Regions from separate parts of the Actinomadura formosensis genome, predicted to be linked through region 2. Evidence: riboswitches for the same ligand, from Rfam matches in the RefSeq annotation. Region 2 holds a riboswitch; each other region holds the start of a gene.

Region 1 (5,950 bases), 2.1 Mb from region 2:
CCGGGTACGCCGTCACGAACCTCGGAGCCTTCGCCGTCGTCATCGCCGTCGGCCGAGACGACCTGCTCGCCTACACCGGGCTCGCCCGCCGCAGCCCGCTGCTCGCCGTGTCCCTGGTGGTCTGCCTGCTGGGTCTCGTCGGCACGCCGCCGACCGCGGTCTTCGTGGGCAAACTGCTGATATTCGGGGCCGCGCTGGACGGTCACTACACATGGCTCGCGGTGGCCGCCGCCGTCAACTCGGTCGCCAGTGTCTTCTACTACCTGCGCTGGATCGTCCCGATGATGCGGCGGCGGGACGGTGGAGGCGAGCGCCGTCCCGCTCCTTCGGCACGGTGGATCGCCTACGCGGCGGCGGGGGGTTCGCTCGTCCTCGGCATCGGAGCCGGCATTCCCCTCGCCATCGGCTGAACGGCGGGTGGCAGGACCCGGCGGCCGGGTGTGCGCCGGTCAGGTGGACGGGTTGACCGGTGGGGTGATGCCGGTGGCCGCGCCCCCGTCGACGACGAACTCGCTTCCGGTGGAGTAGGTGGCCCGGGTGATGATGAAGTGCACCATCTGGGCTACTTCTTCGGGTTCGCCGAAGCGGGGGATCGGCTGGCCGGCGGTGAGGGAGTCGTCCATGCCGGAGGTCATGGGCGTCCGGATGGGGCCGGGGTGGACGGAGCAGACGCGGACGCCGTCGGCGGCGAGTTCCAGGGCCGCGGTCTTGGTGAGGCCGCGCAGTCCCCATTTACTGGCGGTGTAGGCGCCGAGGTTGGCGTAGCCCATCAGGCCCGCGGTGGAGGAGATGTTGACGATGCAGCCGCCTCCCGCCCGGCGCAGGGACGGCAGCGCGGTGCGCATCCCCAGCCAGGCCCCGTAGAGGTTGATGTCGATCACGCGGCGGAACGAGTCCGCGGGCTGGTCGGCGATGCCGCCGAACTCGACGATGCCGGCATTGTTGACCAGCACCGACACCGGGCCGAAGAGCCGTTCGGCCTCGGCGAGAGCGGCCTGCCAGTGCGCGGAGTCCGTCACGTCCAGGTGCACGTACACCGCCCCGTCACCCAGCCGCTCGGCGAGCTCTTCCCCCTCGCCGTCCAGGATGTCGCCGATCACCACCCGGGCGCCGTCGGCCACCAGCGCACCGGCGATCGCGGCTCCGATGCCGCGTGCCGCGCCGGTCACGATCGCCGTCCTGCCGCGAAGATCCATCGTCGCCGCCAAAGCCGCCCCCGGTTGTCATCTTCTGTGTTCTCGCTGCTTCCGGACGACTTATGCCCAATCCGTCCGGTGCCATCGCAGTCCGGCCGAACCTTCGGCGCGATCCGGATCTCCGGCACAATGGCGTGAGGGGGTGACCGCGTGGCCGGACTGGCTGGATCGCTTGAGCGCTCCATCATGGACGTGCTCTGGGCGGCGCCCGGCCCGCTGCGGGTGCGCGAACTGCTGGCGAGGCTGAACGAGGACGCCGACAGGCCGCTGGCCTACAACACCGTGCAGACCGTGGCGGAACGCCTGGCGCAGAAGGGCCTGCTGCGGCGCACGCAGGACGGGCTCGCGTACCGCTACAGCCCCACGCGTGCGCGGGAGGACTACGCGGTCGACCTGATGCTGGACGCCCTCACCGACGCCCCCGACAGCGGCGCCATCCTGGCCAGATTCGCGGAAAGCGTCCCCCGGGAGGACGTCGGTCACCTGCTGGACGTGCTGCGCCGGCGGGCCGCCGAAGGCGACGAGGAATGATCGCGTGATCGTGCCGATGGCCGGCCTGCTCATGTCGGCGGTCGTGCTCGGGTGTCTCGCCGGGCCCGTCCTGGACCGCCTGCGGCGTCCCGCGCTCAGCCCGGCGACCGCCGCCGCCTGCTGGGTCGCGGCTCTGGTGGGCGCCGTGGTCGCCGGCGCGGGCCTCGTGGCGGTCGCGTTGCTCTCCCCGCCCGGACCGGGCCACGGCCTCCTCGGCCGGCTGCGTGATTGCCTGCCCCACCACGGGTATCCGGCGATCGCGTCGGCGACCGCCGCGAGCCTGATCCTGGTGACGGGCTGCGGTGCCGCGCTCGCGCGGAGCCTGCCGCGGCTCGGCCGGGCGGTGCGGCACCGCCGCCGGCACCGGGAGATGCTGCGCCTGGTCGCCCGGGAGCACCGGCGGCATCCGGACGTCCTGGTCCTCGACCATCCCGTCCCCGTGGCCTACTCCCTGCCCGCGCGGCGCCGCGCGATCGTGGTGAGCACGGGGGCGCAGGAGTCGCTCAGCGCCGCCGAGTTCGGCGCGGTGCTCGCGCACGAGCGGGCCCATCTGCGCCAGCGTCACCACGCGCTGCTGCTCATGCTCGACCTGGTCCACGCGCTGCTGCCGTGGCTGCCGACCGTCCGGCGCGCGAAGGCGCGGCTGCCGCTGCTGCTGGAGATGGCCGCCGACGACGCCGCGGCGCGCGCCTGCGGCAGGCGGGCACTGGTGGACGCCCTGTGCCGGCTCTCCGCGGCTCCGGGCGCGGCGGGCGCGCTGGGCGCGACCGGCGGCCCCGGGAGGAGCAGGCTGGCGGAGCGGGTGCGCAGGCTGGAGGCCGCCGAGCCGGTGGGGCCGCGCCGGGCCGTCCGGCTGGCGGCCGGCGCCTTCGCGACGACGGCGGTCGCGGCGCCGCTCCTCGTCGGGGCCGCGGCGATCGCCGAACTGGCCATGATCTGCTGAGCTCCGCGGGGCCGCCGGGACCCGGGTGAGAAACGTTCAATTCGGCTGGCCGAGTGGCGGAGGAGGCGGCTTTTCTCCTACCCTCCGTAGGAGGTCACGGTGCCGCGTCCCCGCCGGGGACGGCCGATGGCCGCGCCAAATCCCGCGGACCCCGTCCCGGGAACCGGGGACCCGATCTTCACCGGGGTGAGTCCGTCCCGCGCGGACGGTAGGGCGGCTCCGGCCCGAACCCGTCAGCTGACCCGGTAGGCGTTACAGGAGAGGACAGCGCATGCAGCGACGAGCTGCCGGCCCGCGAACGTCAGCCCGCCGCAGGATCATCGCCACCACGGCATGGACGGCCTCGATCATGATCTCCGTCGGGCTGGTGGCCCCCGCCCCGGCCGAGGCGAAGCCCAGGCCGACGCGCAAGGAGCTGACCGCCCAGCAGAAGAAGCTCGCCGACGAGGCCGAGAAGCTCAGCGAGCAGTACAACGGCCTGCGGGAACGCCTCAAGCAGGCGCAGCACGCCGCCATCGTCGCCAAGAGGACCTCCGAGCAGCAGAAGAGGACCCTGGACGAGGGGCGCTCGCGGATGGCGAAGATGGCCGCCGAGACCTACAAGAACGGCCCGGTCGACCCGACCGTCTCGTTCGCCTCGTCCGCCGACCCCCAGGCCGTGCTCGACCGGTCCGCCACCCTCAGCTACTTCGCCAAGCAGGACAACAGCCGCGTCACGCAACTGCTGCAGATGATGCAGGGCGCCGAACGCGCCCGCAAGGCGGCCGAGGCGCGTGCGAAGCAGGTGCGCGAGCTCACCGAGGAGGCGAAGAAGAAGCGCCGGGAACTACAGGTCAAGCTCAAGAAGGTCCAGCGCCAGCTCGGCACCTACGCCACTCCCGGCGCGAACCCCGGCTCGGCCCCGAACGTCGCCTCCGGAGGGGCCTCGGCCAAGGCGATGAGAGCCGTCCAGGCCGCCCTGAGCCAGCTCGGCGTCCCCTACTCCTGGGGCGGCGGCGACGCCTCCGGCCCGACGTACGGCACCGCGCAGGGCGCCAACATCAGGGGCTTCGACTGCTCCGGCCTGACGCTGTACGCCTACGCCCAGGTCGGCATCACCCTCGGCCACTACACCGGCAGCCAGTACAACGCCGGCACCCACGTGAGCATGAGCCAGCTCAAGCCCGGCGACCTGGTCTTCTTCCACAGCGACCTGCACCACATGGGCATGTACATCGGCAACGGCAAGATGGTCCACGCCCCGCAGACCGGCGACGTCGTCAAGATCGCCCCCATGGCCGGACGCCCGTTCGCCGGCGGAGTCCGCGTCGCCTGACCATGCGCCTCCTGCCTCCCACCGTGCGGACACCACCGCGGAGCGGCGAGTGGGACGGCTGAGGACGCCGCCTGCGCGGTGGGGGCGCGGCCGCGCCCCCACCCCGCTGTTCGGCCTGGTCCTGTTCTTCGGCGTCCTCGCGATGCACGGCTTCCAGGCATCGCCGGACCCGGCCGACATGACCGGCGTCCCGATGACGTCCATGAGCGCTGCCCGGCCGATGCCGGAGGCGTCCGCGCATCACCACTCCGGCGGTGGGCGGCAACCCGCCGATCACCAGCGGGATCATCCGGGCGGACAGGTCTGCCTGGCGATGCTGACGGCGCTCTCGCTCTTCGGGGCCGTCATCGCCCTGTACCGGCGGAGGGCGCCGGCCACGGTGGCGCGGCTGCTCGCCATGGGGCGGCTTCTGGTCGCCGGCAGGCCGCCGCCCAGGCCGGCCCTGCACGAACTGAGCGTGTTGAGGCTGTGACGGGCCCGCCGGCGCCTCGGCGCCGGCGACCGGTCAGTCCACAGAACCCGACACGAAAGGCTTCAACCATCATGAAGCGCGTACTTGCGCTCGTCGCCGTTCCGGCCCTGGCGATCGCCCTGGCGGCCTGCGGCGACGGCATGATGAGCGAGAAGGAGATGAAGGAACTGGAGGACGCCGACGGGCGGGCCTTCGACAAGGCGTTCCTGGAGATGATGATCGAGCATCACGAGGGGGCCGTGGCGATGGGCAGGACCGAGCAGGCGTCCGGCCAGTCTCCGGAGGCCAAGCAGATGGCCGACGGCATCATCTCCTCGCAGTCCGCCGAGATCGCGAAGATGCGGGACATGCTGAAGAAGATGTAGGGCGTCCGAAGCGGGCGGGGCAGGCCCCCGCCCGCTTCTGCTCGTGTCGGCCACCGGCCGATGAGGGGCGGCCTAACCGGGCCGGTGGCCTCCCGCCCGGAGGTGGCGGAGAGCGCCCCGATGAGGGATGTGCGTGCGGCGGAGGACGCGGCGGCCGAGCGTGACCAGGAGGATCTTCGCCGCGACCATGAGCACGACGATCTCGATCGTCAGGCCGGTCCAGTGCCATCCGGCCAAGAACGCCCCGCCCAGTCCGAGGTGGACGGCGACGGCCGCGGCGATGAGCGGCGTGAGCACGATGACGGAGCGGCGGCCGCGGCGGGGCGGGAGCCCCGAGCCGGGCGGCGGTTTCGCGGGTGCGAGGTCACCACCCGGCGCCGCGGGCGGCGGCCAGGTGACGGATATCCGCCGGCGGCGGCCGAACCGTTCGAGATCTTTGGTGACGATGTCCTGGATCTGCTGAAGGGCGTCTTCGTCGGCGGCCTCCACGCGCACGGTGAGGGTGTCGTCGGTCGCGTCCAGGATGGCCCGGCCCCACGGGTCGAAGGTGACGACGCCGTGGGTGCCGGAATGTTCGGCCTGGACGCGCAGGTCGCCGCGGGCGAGGGCGGTGGTGGCGGCGTGGGCGTGGGGCCGGTGACCGCCCCCGCCCATCTCGCCCATGGCGGCGGCGTGCCGGCACATTTGCGCCAGGTAACGGCTCGGCCGCGCTATCCGGAGGGCGACTTCCGAGGTCAGCATGCCAGGTCCTTTGGTGCGGGAGAGAAGGTCGGGACGGCGAGCGGGCTGAGGCCGTCTCTCAGGTGCGGCGGCAGGTGGCCAGCCAGGCGGCGATGCCGCCGGCGTGAACGTTGGACCTGCACACGGTGGCCTCTACCGACTCCACGACCCATCCGTCGGTGAAGCAGGATTCGAGTTCGTCCCGGGACAGCTTGTGCGGCACGTCCGGTTCGCCGGTGTGCCGGTCGCTGTAGCAGAGGACGAACAGCCGTCCTCCCGGCCGCACCACCGTGTGCAGGCCGTCCACATAGACGGCACGGTCCGCGGCGGTGAGGCCGTGCAGGAACAGCGAGTCCAGAGCGGTGTCGAAGGTCTCGCCGAGCTCTGCCAGGCGCAGCGCGTCATGGC
Region 2 (5,950 bases):
GCGCGCCGCAGAAGCCGCGGAGAGGTCATCAGGGGGTACAGCAGGCACAGCGCCCCGGCGATGCCCAGCGCGCCCACCAGCGTGCCCCACAGGACGTCGTCGCGCTTGGCGTGGCCCAGCTCGTGCCCGACGATCGACTCGATCTGCGGGCGCGGTGACTTCAGCAGCGTGTCGTACAGGACGATGCGGCGGGTGGAGCCGAACCCGGACACGTAGGCGTTCAGCGACGTCGTCCGGCGGGAGGCGTCCGCGATGAGGACGTCCTCGACGGGCACACCGTCGCGCTTCGCCATCGCGAGCAGGTCGCTGCGCAACTGCCCCTGCGGCAGCGAGTGGAACCTGTTGAACACCGGCTCGACCGCGATCGGGTAGATGAACGACACGAGTACTACGAGGACGAACCCGCCCGCGGCGGCGCCCGCCCACCAGTAGCGCGGGAACCGGCGGATGAGGGCGTACAGGAGCAGCAGGGCGACGGTGGAGACGACCCAGGTGACGCCGAGGGACTTCAACTGGTCGACGAGCCACGCGGGCCAGCCCTGCGTGGACAGCCCGTACCGGCGCAGCACCGACTCGCTCCAGATGCGGAACGGGAGCCCGGCGAGACGCAGCAGCGTCGTGAGCGCGATGGCCGCGACGATGATTGTGAGCGGGCGGCGGCGGGTACGGGCGGTGACCCGGCCGATGAAGCGGGCGCCGAGCGGGGTCAGGCCGAGGACGAGGATCAGCGCGAGGCCCGCGAGGAGCCCCGCGTAGGCGGGCGGGTTGACGGCCGAGTCGAACGCCCCGGAGCGGGAGATCTCGGCGGGGGAGAAATCGAGCGCGGGATCGGCCTTGACGCGTCCGCCGGGGACGTGGCCGGGGAGCGGATTCCACGGGGTGGTCAGGGCGAGGACGGCCGCGACCGAGGCGAACAGCACGGCGGCGGCGACCGCGGCGGCGATCCGGGGACGCCGCGCCCGGGCGGTCCGGCCGGGCCCGCCGGCGACGGCCTCGCTCCCGTTCCCGTTCCCGTCCACCCGGCCCTCGTCCGCCTCCGCCTCGCTCATGCGAGCTCCTTCTTCACATAGTCGCGCCACAGGGTGGTGAATCGGTCCCGGGGGAGGCCCAGCACGTCGCGCAGCGCGGCGGCCTCCGGGACGCGCCCGGCGGCCCGGTAGAGCCGCACGAGCGCCGGCTCACCGTACCGGTCGGCGACCATCCGGCAGGCGAGCCATGCCTCCTGGTATGCCTGGGAGAGTCGCGGGGAGCCGCCGGCGAACTCGGCCGCCGCGGGCAGGGCGTCCGGCGGCCGTCCGGCGGTGACCTCGCGGCGCAGCTCGCCCGCCGCCGACCGGACGCTGATCTTGACCCGCCGGTAGCCGACATAGTCGGCGAAGCCCTCGATGAGCCACAGCGGGGTGCGCCGGTCGCGGGCGCCGCCGGTGGCGACGTGGGTCAGCTCGTGCGTCAGGACGACGTCGCGGCCGAGTCCGTTGAGGCGGCCGAAGGTGCCGGGGGAGACGATGACCCTGTCCTCGCCCCGGCCGCCGGTGGACGGCGCCGGGGACATTCCGGAAGGTGTGGGGGGCCGTTTCCCCTCGTCCGCCTCGACTCGCGCGGGGGGCACGACGGTGGCGAGCGCGGCGATCTGCCCGAGGCTCTGGCCGGGCCCGGCCAGAGCGGAGGCGAGGGCCGTGCCGGCGGGGACGAGCGCGACGACCCGCTGGGCCCACCCCTTGCCGACGACGCCCGTGACGACCGGCGCGGCGGCGTCCAGCCGCTTGGCGATGCCTTCGAGGCCGGTGGTGTCGCCTATGACGAGGCTGGCGCGGCCCTTGACCACGGTCAGGGGGCCGGCGTCCCAGATGTCGGCGTCGTCCTTGAAGCCGTGGGCCGTCCCATCGCCGACGATCGTCCAGGTGCCGGAGCCGGGGGCGAGCGTGAGGTAGCGGGTGCGGCTCACGTATCCCTTGTCGAAGCCCCGCAGTTTGTAGCGCACCTCCAGGCGGACCACCGCGCTCTCGTCGTCCATGGCCTGGGTGCCGGAGATGTGCTCCTGCCAGCCTTCCAGCGGGAGCTTGCGGAGGTTGCCGTATATGCGGGCCTGGACGTCCTGGAACGCCTTGGGCGCGTCGCCCACTGTGGCGAGGAACGCGACGCGGTCGCCGTCCCGCACGGCGCGGGCGCGGTTGGCGAGGGTGGCGCGGGCGGCGTCGAGGCTGAACGGCGCGGCGGCCCTGGGGGTGCGGGCAGGCGATGCCGCGCCGCCGCCGGACCGGAAGCCGAGCAGGCCGGCGCCTCCCGCGGCCAGCACGGCGGCCCCGCCCGCGCCCAGGGCGAGAGCCCTGCGTCGCGTCACGGGACCGCTGTGCTCCGGACCGCCGTGCTCCGGACCGTCCTCCATGGGCGTGATCCTATGCAGCCCGCGTCGTCCGGGGGCTCATCACGGCTTGTAGTCGGGGTAGCCGTAGCCGACGATGTCGTCGGCCGAGCGCTCCTTGATCCTGACGGCGTTGCCGGTGTTGCCCTCGACGGCTTCGATCGTGCTGTCGTCGACCTTCTTGGCCACCATGCCGACGTGCCGGATGTCCTCGACGTCCTTGCTGCCGTCCCAGGCGTAGAAGACGATCGCGCCCGGCCTCGGGTCGGTGCCCCAGCGGCCGTGCTCCTGGAACCAGCGGGCGTGGGCGACGGTCCAGGCGTCGCTGCCGATCTGGTCGGTGAAGCCGATCTGCTCGCCGATCCAGGAGATGAACATGTCGCACCACTGGGCGTCGCCGTACTCGCTGATGGAGCCGCCGTCGCGGGCGACGGTCTCCCCGGCGCGCGCGGTGCCCATGTACCACTTCTGGAACTTGGTCTCGCCGCCGCCGTCCTCTTCCACACCGACCTGGGACTTGGCGAGCTTGATGGCGTCGTCGGCGGTGGGCCGGGCATCCCCGGTCTTCTGGGGGGCGGCCTTCGGGCGGTCCTGGGTTTTCTGTGCGGGGGACGTCCGGGGCTCGGCCTTGGACGTGCTCTTGGCCGGGCCCTTGTCCGCCTTCTTGGTGTCCGTCTTCTTGATGGGGGTGGCACCGGCCGCCGCGGCCGTCGCCGGGGCGGAGCCGAACGGCAGGACGGACGCCTGCGCGGTGGCCGCCGCGGTACCGAGGACGGCGGCGCTGACGACTATGCCGCCGGTCGTCCGCCATGTCAGGGACAGGGGGCCCGGCTTGCGGTGCCGGCCCGGGACCTTCTTGCAATGCTCGCGTGGCAAGGGGGGATCTCCTCGACTTCCATGCCGCCTACCGGGTTAGCTGACGGGTTCGGGCCTGGAAGGCGCCCTACGGCCTGCGGGCAGGCCGATTCACCCCGAAAGGGAAAGGACACGATGGGTCCCCGGCTCCGCGTCCGGTGCACATGCGCACGGCGGTCCGCGGACTCGGCGGTGGCGTGCCCAGGGGACGGGCACACCGGTTTCGGATGGGGGCTCGCGCGGGCGGAGGCGCCCGCGGAGTGCAGGGAGGGTCCGGGCGTGGCCGCACGATGGGCGGCCACGCCCAGGTAACGCTGCGGAACTCACTCCTTCGCTCTTCCAGACGCCTACCGGGTTAGCTGACGGGTTCGGGCGTGGAAGTGGCCCTACGGCGGCTCTCACCGGGGGTGGGAGAGACACGCCGATTCACCCCGGGTGCCGGAATGCCCGTCCGGGAGGTCTCCCGGACTCCGGCGATGTGGGTCCCCGGTTCCGCGCTTCGGCGGATTCGGCGCTGCCGCTGCGATCCTGGGGGCGAGATGGGGCCCGGCGCGGGACCTGTCTCCCGCGTGCGAACGAGCGGCGCCTGATGTTGTGTGCGGACGCCGGCCCGGTTCCGGGGGCGTCCGGGATGCCTGACCCGGGGGAACCGCCGTGGCTGCGCGCTCAGCGCCATGCACGCCGTGAGCGTGCGCACGGTGGCCCAGGTCGGCCGTGCGGTCCGGGTGGGACCGCTGTGCGGCACCGTCCGGTGCCGCGGGGGCGACGCGTGGGTCGTGCCGCCCGGGTGGCGGCACATGGCTCGTGCCGCCGTCACGCGGCGGACGAACGCGCCGCGCGGGGTCGGGGCGCCTGGCGGGCGCCGCGGGGCCACGGCGTCTGGAGGGCGCCGTGAGTGGTGACAACGTACCAAAGCCCCAACAGAAGGCAAACCCCTACAAAATTAACAACGGACCAGGTCAAGCCTGGTCCGTTGCGAAAAAGAGAGCTCCGTCACGCCCTCCGCGGGGTGTGGGGCGGGCCGTCAGGGGCGCCCGGCGCCGTAGTAATTGCTCAGGTAGTAGCCCGAGGTGATGTCGCTGATCTTGACGACGTCGCCGGTGTGCGGGGCGTGGATCATCTTGCCGCCGCCGATGTAGAGGCCGACGTGGCCGAGCCCGCTGAAGAACACCAGGTCGCCCGGCTGCAGGTCGCTCTTGGCCACCCGCTTGGTCGCGGCCCACTGCGAGTTCGTGGTGCGGGTGATGCTGACGCCCGCCGCCGCCCACGACTTCATGGTCAGGCCGGAGCAGTCGTAGGAGCCCGGGCCCTCCGCGCCGTACTGGTACGGCTTGCCGAGCTGGGCGTAGGCGAAGTTGAGCGCCGTGCGGGCCGGGCCGCTGGCCGGGCCGTTGTAGGTGCCGCCCGAACCGCCCGAACCGCCGGACCCGCCGCGGTGGCCGCCGCCGGAGGGCGTGCTGGTACCGAACCGCCGCAGCAGCTTCTTCTGCTTCTCGACTTCCTTGTCGAGCTTGGTCTTCTGGTCCTTCAGCTCCTTGGTCTTGGCCTTCACGTCGTCGTAGGCGGCCTTGGCCTGCGCCTGCTCGCGGCGGAGCCGCTGCGCGGTCGCGAGGAACTGGGTGAGCTGGGAGCTGCGCTCGTGCGACAGGTGCGAGAAGACGGCCGCCTGGTCGAGGATCGCCTGCGGGTCGTTGCTGCCCACAAAGCCGGTCACGTCCGCGGAGTCGCCGTTCTTGTACGCGGCGGCGGCCATCTGGGCGATCTTGGAGCGCTGCTCCTCGAAGGCGCTCTCCTCCTGCTTGCTCGCCTTCGACGCGCTGTCGAGCTTCTTCTTGGCGACCTTGAGCTTCTCGTTGAGCTGGTTGTACTGCTCGACCTTCTGGTCCATCTGCTCATTGAGCTGGTTCAGCTTCTTCTGGACCTGCGTCTTGGTCGGCTTGGGCTCGGCGTGCGCCACCATCGGGGGCGCCATGAGGGAGGCGGTCACGGTCAGGCAGGCGGCTGCCGCCAGACGACGGGAGGCGCCTCTGGTCGCGGGGCCACCTCTCCGGTCACGCTTCTGCGCTGGTGCCCCGTTGAGATCCTTGGCCACGATGGGTCTCGCCCTTCTCGTCCACGACATCAGCGGACGACACTAGCGAGGGGGGACAACCGTCACAACCGATTCGTCACTCTTTGATTGATATCGAGAAGCGTCATCTACTTTTCGTGACGCCGTGATCACGGATGGCGAGGGTTTCTTTGGCGGCCTCGGGGATTCCTATGACCGGCCCAGCCGCCGCAGCAGCAGGGTGGACGGGCAGGGCCGGGCATCGGCGCGGCGGGCCGCGTCGGCGACCTCCCGGTCCGAGGACACCACCACCACGGGACGGCCCGACGGCTCGGCCCGCACCAGCTCGCCGATCAGCTCGTCCGCGGTCTGGCCCGGGGCGCTGAACCGTACCCGGACGCCGCGCGGCGCCGCGACCGCCACCGGCGTGTCCAGCTCCGCGCCGTCGAACACGCACGTCACCTCGGCGCGGGTCTGCGCCGCCAGCCCGCCGAGCCCGGACACCAGCCGGTTGCGCTGATCCGCCAGCGGCAGTTCCCCGTAGCCGGTCTTCGTGACGTTGTAGCCGTCCACCACCAGATGCACCTGCGGCAGGGTCAGCAGCCGGTCGAGCAGCTGCGGGTCGCTGTCGGACAGCGCCCGGCCGGGCAGCGCCCGATGCGCGAGCCGGTCCGGCTCCAGCC
Region 3 (5,950 bases), 440 kb from region 2:
GGTCGCCGCGGCCGGCCAGCAGCCGCGCCATGTGGTGCGCCCAGCGCTGGAGCCCGCCCATCTCGTCGGCGTTGTTGCACACGATGAAGACCTCACGCGGTGCGGCCATTGCGTTTCCCCCTGTGGCTCGGCCGTGCGGCTGGGAAGTGGCGGTCCACCACCGTGCGGGCGGCGGTGCCCCGGTCGTGCTCGCCGAACCGCGCCGCGAACGCGCGGCGCCGGGCGGCGTGGACGGCCTCGGCCGCGTCCAGCCCGGCGAGCGCGGCGACGAGCTCGTCCTCGGTGCGGGTGATCGGCCCGGGGCCGTGCCGCTCCAGGTCGAAGTAGCCGGTGGTGAGATCACGGCCGTCCGGGAGGTGCAGGACGATCGGCCGGTCCAGCAGCGCGAAGTCGAACATGAGGGAGGAGTGGTCGGTGATCAGCGCGTCCGCGAGCAGCAGCAGCGGGGTGACGTCGGGCACCGCGCCGACGTCCCGCATGACCGCGCGGGCGCCCGGCGGGACGTTGGCCCGGCACAGGTAGTGCGGCCGGACGAGCAGGACGTACCGCTCGCCCAGCTCACGCGCGAACCTCTCCGGGTCGACGGGCGGGTCCAGCAGCCCGACCGGGCGTCCCCCCGGCCCGGTGGCGAACGTCGGCGCGTACAGGACGGCGCGGCGCCCGTCGGCAAGGCCGAGCGACGCCCGCAGGGCGGCGGCCTCGGCGGCCGGCTCCGGGTCGCCGTCCACCCCGTTGACCAGCGGATCGTTGCGCGGGTAGCCGGAGGGGAGCAGCTCGGCGCGGACGCCGAGCCCGCGGCACAGCGTCTCGGCGTCGTGCCGGGAGCGCACCAGGAAGCAGTCGTAGCGCTCCGCCATCCGCCGCAGCCGCGCCCTGTCGGCGGCGGGGCCGCTCTTGAGGCGCGGCTGGTCGAGGCCCATCAGCTTGAACGCCGACCCGTGCCAGGTCTGGACATAGGTGGTCTCCGGGCGTTTGCGAAGACCATCCGGATAGCCCTGGTTGTCGATCCAGAACTGCGCCCGCGCCAGCGCCAGGAAGTACGCCCACGAGCCGCGCCGGACCAGCGTCGCGTCGCCCGGGAACCCCTCCGGTGACGACGCGTACGACCAGACCGCCGTCACGGGACGGCCCGTCCGGCGCAACTCCCGGTAGATGTACTTCGGATTATCCGAATAGTCGCGGCCGAGGTGGCTTTCGAAGACGACCAGGCCGGGCCGGACGGGCAGCCGGCTCAGCACCCGGTTGAACACGGCGATCTTGGTCTCGCGGGCGGTCAGCCTCCCCCGGACGGCCTCCCCCAGCGAGCGCGCGCCACGCCGGGCGAGCCGCCCGGCCGGGGAGCGGGCGGCGCACCGCGCGGCGGCCCCCGCGAGCCGCCCCCACGGGCCCGCCGCCTCCAGCGCGAACGCCAGATGCCCGCCCTCGGTGACGTACGAGCGGAGCCGGTCGGCGGCGAGCCTGGTCAGCCGGGGCCGGACGGGCAGCGCGACCCCGCTCAGCGGCGGTGACCCGTGCCCTTCGCCGGGGCGGGTGACCACGTCCTCACCGTCGACCCGGATGCGGAGCCGCACGTCCCAGACCGGATCGACGAATCCGACCGGCCTGATCCGCTCGGCCGGGGCGAACTGCGACCGCCAGGCCAGCCGGTCGCCCTCGTGCCGGACGGTGGCGCGAGCCCGCGCCCGGCGGGACCGGCGGCGCCGGTCGCGGAACTCCAGCGTCCCGGCCAGTTCCGCGTCCGGGGGGATCCGATCCAGCGGGTTCAGCACGTGCCCGGCCATGAGGACGCGGTCGCCGCGCATCTCCAGCCGCGTCACCGTGTTGGCCGGACGCAGTTCCCTCAGCGGGCGGACATGGAACCCGAGGCCCGTCACGTCCAGGATCCGGCGGCCGAGCCTCCCGCGCGGACGGCCCGCGCCCCAGAACACCCGCCCGTCCCGCTCCACCAGCCGGGCCCGCAGTTCGGGCCGCTCGTCCGGCCGGTACCCGGCGGCGGCGAGCGCCCCCTCGTGGTCGCCCTCGCGGATCAGGTACGCGGCGATCGCGGGCAGCGGGCGCGCCAGCTCGAACGCGCACGGGTCCAGCTCCGCCAGGTACGCGGCCGCCAGGTCGAGGAAACGCTCCCGGCGGCCCGGATCGCGGTCGCGCAGCTCCCGCAGGTAGAGCCCCAGGTCATGGTTGATGAACTTGACGTCCTTGGCGCGCCGCAGGTCGTGGGCGCCGCGCAGCGCGAACATCATGTCGATGCGCCGGTGGATCTCCAGCCGGTCGGCGAAGTTGGCCGGTTCGGCGCGCCGGTTCGAGATCGACGGTGTCGGCGTCCGCTCCTGAACGAACCAGTTGTAGACGCGGGGCGGGATCAGCGCGGTCCGTTCGGCCGCCAGGTACGCCTCCGCGGTGAACAGCAGGTCCTCGTAGTGCAGCCGTTCGACGAACCGGAGCCCGTGCTCGTCCAGGAAGCCCCGCCGGTACGCCTTGTTGGTCGAGAGGGTGTCGTAGAGGAGACGGGGGTTCTCGCTCAGCGACCCGTACACGGCGCTGCGCCGGTAGAGCCAGGAATACCAGGGGCGGACACGTCCCTTCGCGCCCTCGGGCACGTCCAGGAAGATCCGGTCGCACCGCCCGGACACCAGGTCGGCGCCGGTGTCCTCGGCGGCGGCGAGCAGGTTGAGGCAGGCGTGCCGGTCCAGCAGGTCGTCGCTGTCGAGGAACATCAGGTACCGGCCGGCCGACGCCTCGATCCCGGCGTTGCGGGGACGTCCGCAGCCGCCCGAGTTGGACGGCAGGCGCACGGCGCGGACCCGTCCCGGATGCGCGGCGGCGAGCCGGTCGGCGATCTCCCCGGTGCCGTCGGTGCTCGCGTCGTCGACGATGACCGTCTCGACGCCGCCCAGCGACTGCGCCAGCGACGAGGCGACCGCCCGCGGAAGCCGCCGGGCGTCGTTGTAGGCGATAACCACCACACTGACATCCGGGCGCAGCCGCATGGGCGTCCCCCTTCACCCTTCCTCTGGGGACGGCCCCCAGGCGCCGGTCGGACGGTCGCCAGTGATTCCTATCCAGGAACGCCTTATCGAGGTCCAATGAGGATCAAAGGCTGTCAATGCTTCCCATTACCCGACTTCGCCGCAGACCTGGGGACCGTCACCGGGGGACGCCAGAAGGCGCCCGGCCGGAACCGGGCGCCCGCTGGAGGGGAGGACGGGTCAGGACGCGTAGTCGGGGTAGCCGTAGCCGACGACCGTGGACTTGGCGCGGACCTTCTTGTTCACCGCGTTCTCGGTGTTGCCCTCAATGGTGCTGATGGTGCCGTTGCCGTTGTCCTTGACGACGATGCCGACGTGGTCGATGTCGCCGATGCGGCCCTTGGAGCCCTTCTTCCAGTCGAAGAACACGATGGAGCCCGGCTTGGCCTTGTGACCCCAGCGGTCGGTCTTCTTGAACCAGGAGGCGTGCTGGACGGTGTAGGCGTCCCAGCCCATGTTCTTCACGCCTGTCTGGGCGCCGAGCCACGAGACGAACATGTCGCACCACTGGGCGCCGTTGTACGCCTTGGTGGAGAAGCCGCCGTCGCGCTTGGCGGTGGCCTTGGCGTGCGAGGTCGAGACGTACCAGTCGTGGTACTTGGTCTGGCCGCGCTTGCCCTCCTTGACGCCGACCTGCTTCTTCGCCAGCTTCAGCACCTCGGCGGGCTTGACCGCGCGCGGCGGCACCTTGTACCCCGCCTTGCGTGCCTCGTCGGCGATGGAGGAGGTGGAATCCTTCGACGCGGTGCCCTTCTCGGCGACCGCCGCCGCCTGGGCCGGGGCCGGAGCCGCGGCCGTGGCCGCGGCGGCCTGCGCCGGGGTCTCGGCCGCGGCGCGGCCACCGGCGAGGGGGTTCAGGACCGCGAGCCCGACGGCTCCGGCGAGGACGGTGCTGACGGCGACGCCGACGGCCTTGTCCTCGGGGGTGAAGGCGCTCAGGGAAAGTCGATTGAAACGACCGGTCATGCAGGGAATCTCCTTGTCTTCCATGACGCCTGCCGGGTTAGCTGACGGATTCGGGCATGGAAGCAGCCCTACGGCGCGGCTCTCGGACGCGCCGATTCACCCCTGGAACATTGGGTCCCCGGCTCCGTGCCGGTCGTGGCGACCGGAACGGACTCGGCCTCGCACCGCGGACGCGGTGCTCTATTCGGATTTATCTCAGCGACTGATCTCGGTGAGGTGGCGCGCATCGTCTGGCGCGCATCGCGTGCGAATACCGCTCCGCGATCCTCGGCCGTATGGCGAACGGCCGGCGGCAACGCATGGGGTGCGTTGCGTGATTCGAATAGAAGGTACCAACCTTCTCAAGAAAAGCAAACCCGGCACAAAGCTCGATCTTGCCTGCTCAAAGCCGTTCCAAGGAACACCCAACACCGCCGGCCCGCCGGGCCTTCCCGATCTTTCTCTGACCGGCCCTCAACCCTTTGCAGGCAAGGCTTACCGCAAGATCAGAAAAAGGTAAAGAAACCAGGAAAGCAGCGGCCGGAAAGTGATCGTCCGTCACACGCCCACCATCAGCACCCGCCCAAGTGAGGTCTACATCACACTGGGTGATCTTCGCAGGTCCGAGTGTGCTTCGTCACTCCACGCGCAGGGCGAAGAGCGTGGTGTCATCCGCAGCCCGGTCGTGCTCCATGCGCGCCAGCACCTCGTCCAGCACGCGTTCGGGGCGTTCCGAGCAGTCCCGCAGGATCCCGGTGAGGCGTTCGGTGCGCTCGTCCATGTCCGCGTCCCGGCGCTCGACCAGGCCGTCGGTGTACAGGAACAGCAGGTCCCCGGGGTGCAGATCCGTGGTGATCGTCGTGTAGCGCCAGCCCGGCATCGCACCGAGCATCGGGTCCCGGACGGCGTCCAGCGGCACCGCCCGCCCGTCCCGGACCAGGATCGGCGGCGGATGCCCCGCGCACGTCCACTCCAGCAGCCGGCGGGACGGGTTGAAATGCGCGACGATCGCGGTCCCCGTCGCGGGCGGGTCCATGTTCCCGACCAGCTCGTTCAGCCAGCCGACCAGCCGTCCCGCCGGCTCGCCCGTGCAGGCGAGGCCCAGCAGCCCGTTCCGGGTCCGCGCCATCGCGGCCGCCGCCGGCAGCCCGTGCCCGGCCGCGTCCCCGATGGCGAACATCGCCCGCCCGTCCGGCAGCACCCGGGTCGCGAACCAGTCCCCGCCGATGCGGGCGGTGCTCTCCGCCGCCAGGCTGCGGACCGCCATGGAGAGGCCGGGCAACTGCTCCACCTGGTCCTCGTCCGGCAGGATCGCGCGGCGCAGCGTCACCGCCACCTTCCGCTCCTGCGCCGTCCGCGCCTGCTGCCTCAGCATCTGCCGCCGGGTCTCGGCGAGCGCCCGCTCCACGCCGCGCCGGCGGGTGATGTCCTGCGAGACGATGTTGATCGAGATCGGCAGCCCGGAGTCGCCCAGCACCGGCTCGGCGAACACCCACAGGTGCCGCGGCGTCCCGTCCTTGCCGATCACGCGGTGCTCGGCCTCCACCGGCTCCCGCCGCGAGAACATCGTCTGGACGGCCTCCTCCACGAGCGGAAGATCGTCCTCCGCCACGACCTTCGGCAGGTCGTGCGGCATCGGCGGCACCTCGTCGGAGGAAAGGCCGTAGTTGGCCAGCATCTGCGGCGTCCAGTCCGCCTCGCCGGTCGCGAGGTCCCACTCGCCGAAGCCGATCAGCGCGAGCCGCTCGACCCGCTCCAGCCGGCGTGCGACCCGGTCCTCGGCGAAGTGGTAGCGCCAGGTGACGCACACGCCGGTCGGCACCGGGACGCACCGCGCGCTCATCCGGGACGCACGGGACAGGCCGCGCTGCGCGGTGGAGTAGGGGAACGAGTCCCGCTCCAGCCGCGTCCCGGTCTCCAGCACCTCGACGTACTCGTCGAACAGGCCGCTGAGCACGGCGCCCGGGTCCGTGCGCAGC

What was found. A riboswitch is a leader RNA that binds a small molecule or an ion and turns the genes downstream of it on or off. The one in region 2 is predicted to bind cyclic di-AMP.
Region 1: linked by a shared signal. The riboswitch ahead of ACQP1N_RS02685 (NlpC/P60 family protein) and the one ahead of ACQP1N_RS12490 (CHAP domain-containing protein) in region 2 are both predicted to bind cyclic di-AMP.
Region 3: linked by a shared signal. The riboswitch ahead of ACQP1N_RS14565 (CHAP domain-containing protein) and the one ahead of ACQP1N_RS12490 (CHAP domain-containing protein) in region 2 are both predicted to bind cyclic di-AMP.

The regions. Positions count from the first base shown of each region.
Region 1 covers NZ_CP192011.1:566,621-572,570, forward strand. The annotation lists gene ACQP1N_RS02665 (NADH-quinone oxidoreductase subunit N) at 1-410, shown strand, start outside; gene ACQP1N_RS02670 (SDR family oxidoreductase) at 450-1,169, opposite strand; gene ACQP1N_RS02675 (BlaI/MecI/CopY family transcriptional regulator) at 1,347-1,727, shown strand; gene ACQP1N_RS02680 (M56 family metallopeptidase) at 1,732-2,670, shown strand; cyclic di-AMP (ydaO/yuaA leader) riboswitch at 2,794-2,938, shown strand; gene ACQP1N_RS02685 (NlpC/P60 family protein) at 2,942-3,985, shown strand; gene ACQP1N_RS02690 (DUF6153 family protein) at 4,035-4,457, shown strand; gene ACQP1N_RS02695 (DUF305 domain-containing protein) at 4,529-4,822, shown strand; gene ACQP1N_RS02700 (DUF2218 domain-containing protein) at 4,895-5,563, opposite strand; gene ACQP1N_RS02705 (class I SAM-dependent methyltransferase) at 5,622-5,950, opposite strand, start outside.
Region 2 covers NZ_CP192011.1:2,637,641-2,643,590, forward strand. The annotation lists gene ACQP1N_RS12480 (M48 family metallopeptidase) at 1-1,049, opposite strand, end outside; gene ACQP1N_RS12485 (hypothetical protein) at 1,046-2,386, opposite strand; gene ACQP1N_RS12490 (CHAP domain-containing protein) at 2,426-3,238, opposite strand; cyclic di-AMP (ydaO/yuaA leader) riboswitch at 3,248-3,419, opposite strand; cyclic di-AMP (ydaO/yuaA leader) riboswitch at 3,547-3,741, opposite strand; gene ACQP1N_RS12495 (NlpC/P60 family protein) at 4,242-5,204, opposite strand; gene ACQP1N_RS12500 (NYN domain-containing protein) at 5,478-5,950, opposite strand, start outside.
Region 3 covers NZ_CP192011.1:3,073,656-3,079,605, reverse strand. The annotation lists gene ACQP1N_RS14575 (glycosyltransferase) at 1-109, opposite strand, end outside; gene ACQP1N_RS14570 (bifunctional glycosyltransferase/CDP-glycerol:glycerophosphate glycerophosphotransferase) at 93-2,987, opposite strand; gene ACQP1N_RS14565 (CHAP domain-containing protein) at 3,207-3,992, opposite strand; cyclic di-AMP (ydaO/yuaA leader) riboswitch at 4,004-4,143, opposite strand; gene ACQP1N_RS14560 (PP2C family protein-serine/threonine phosphatase) at 4,609-5,950, opposite strand, start outside.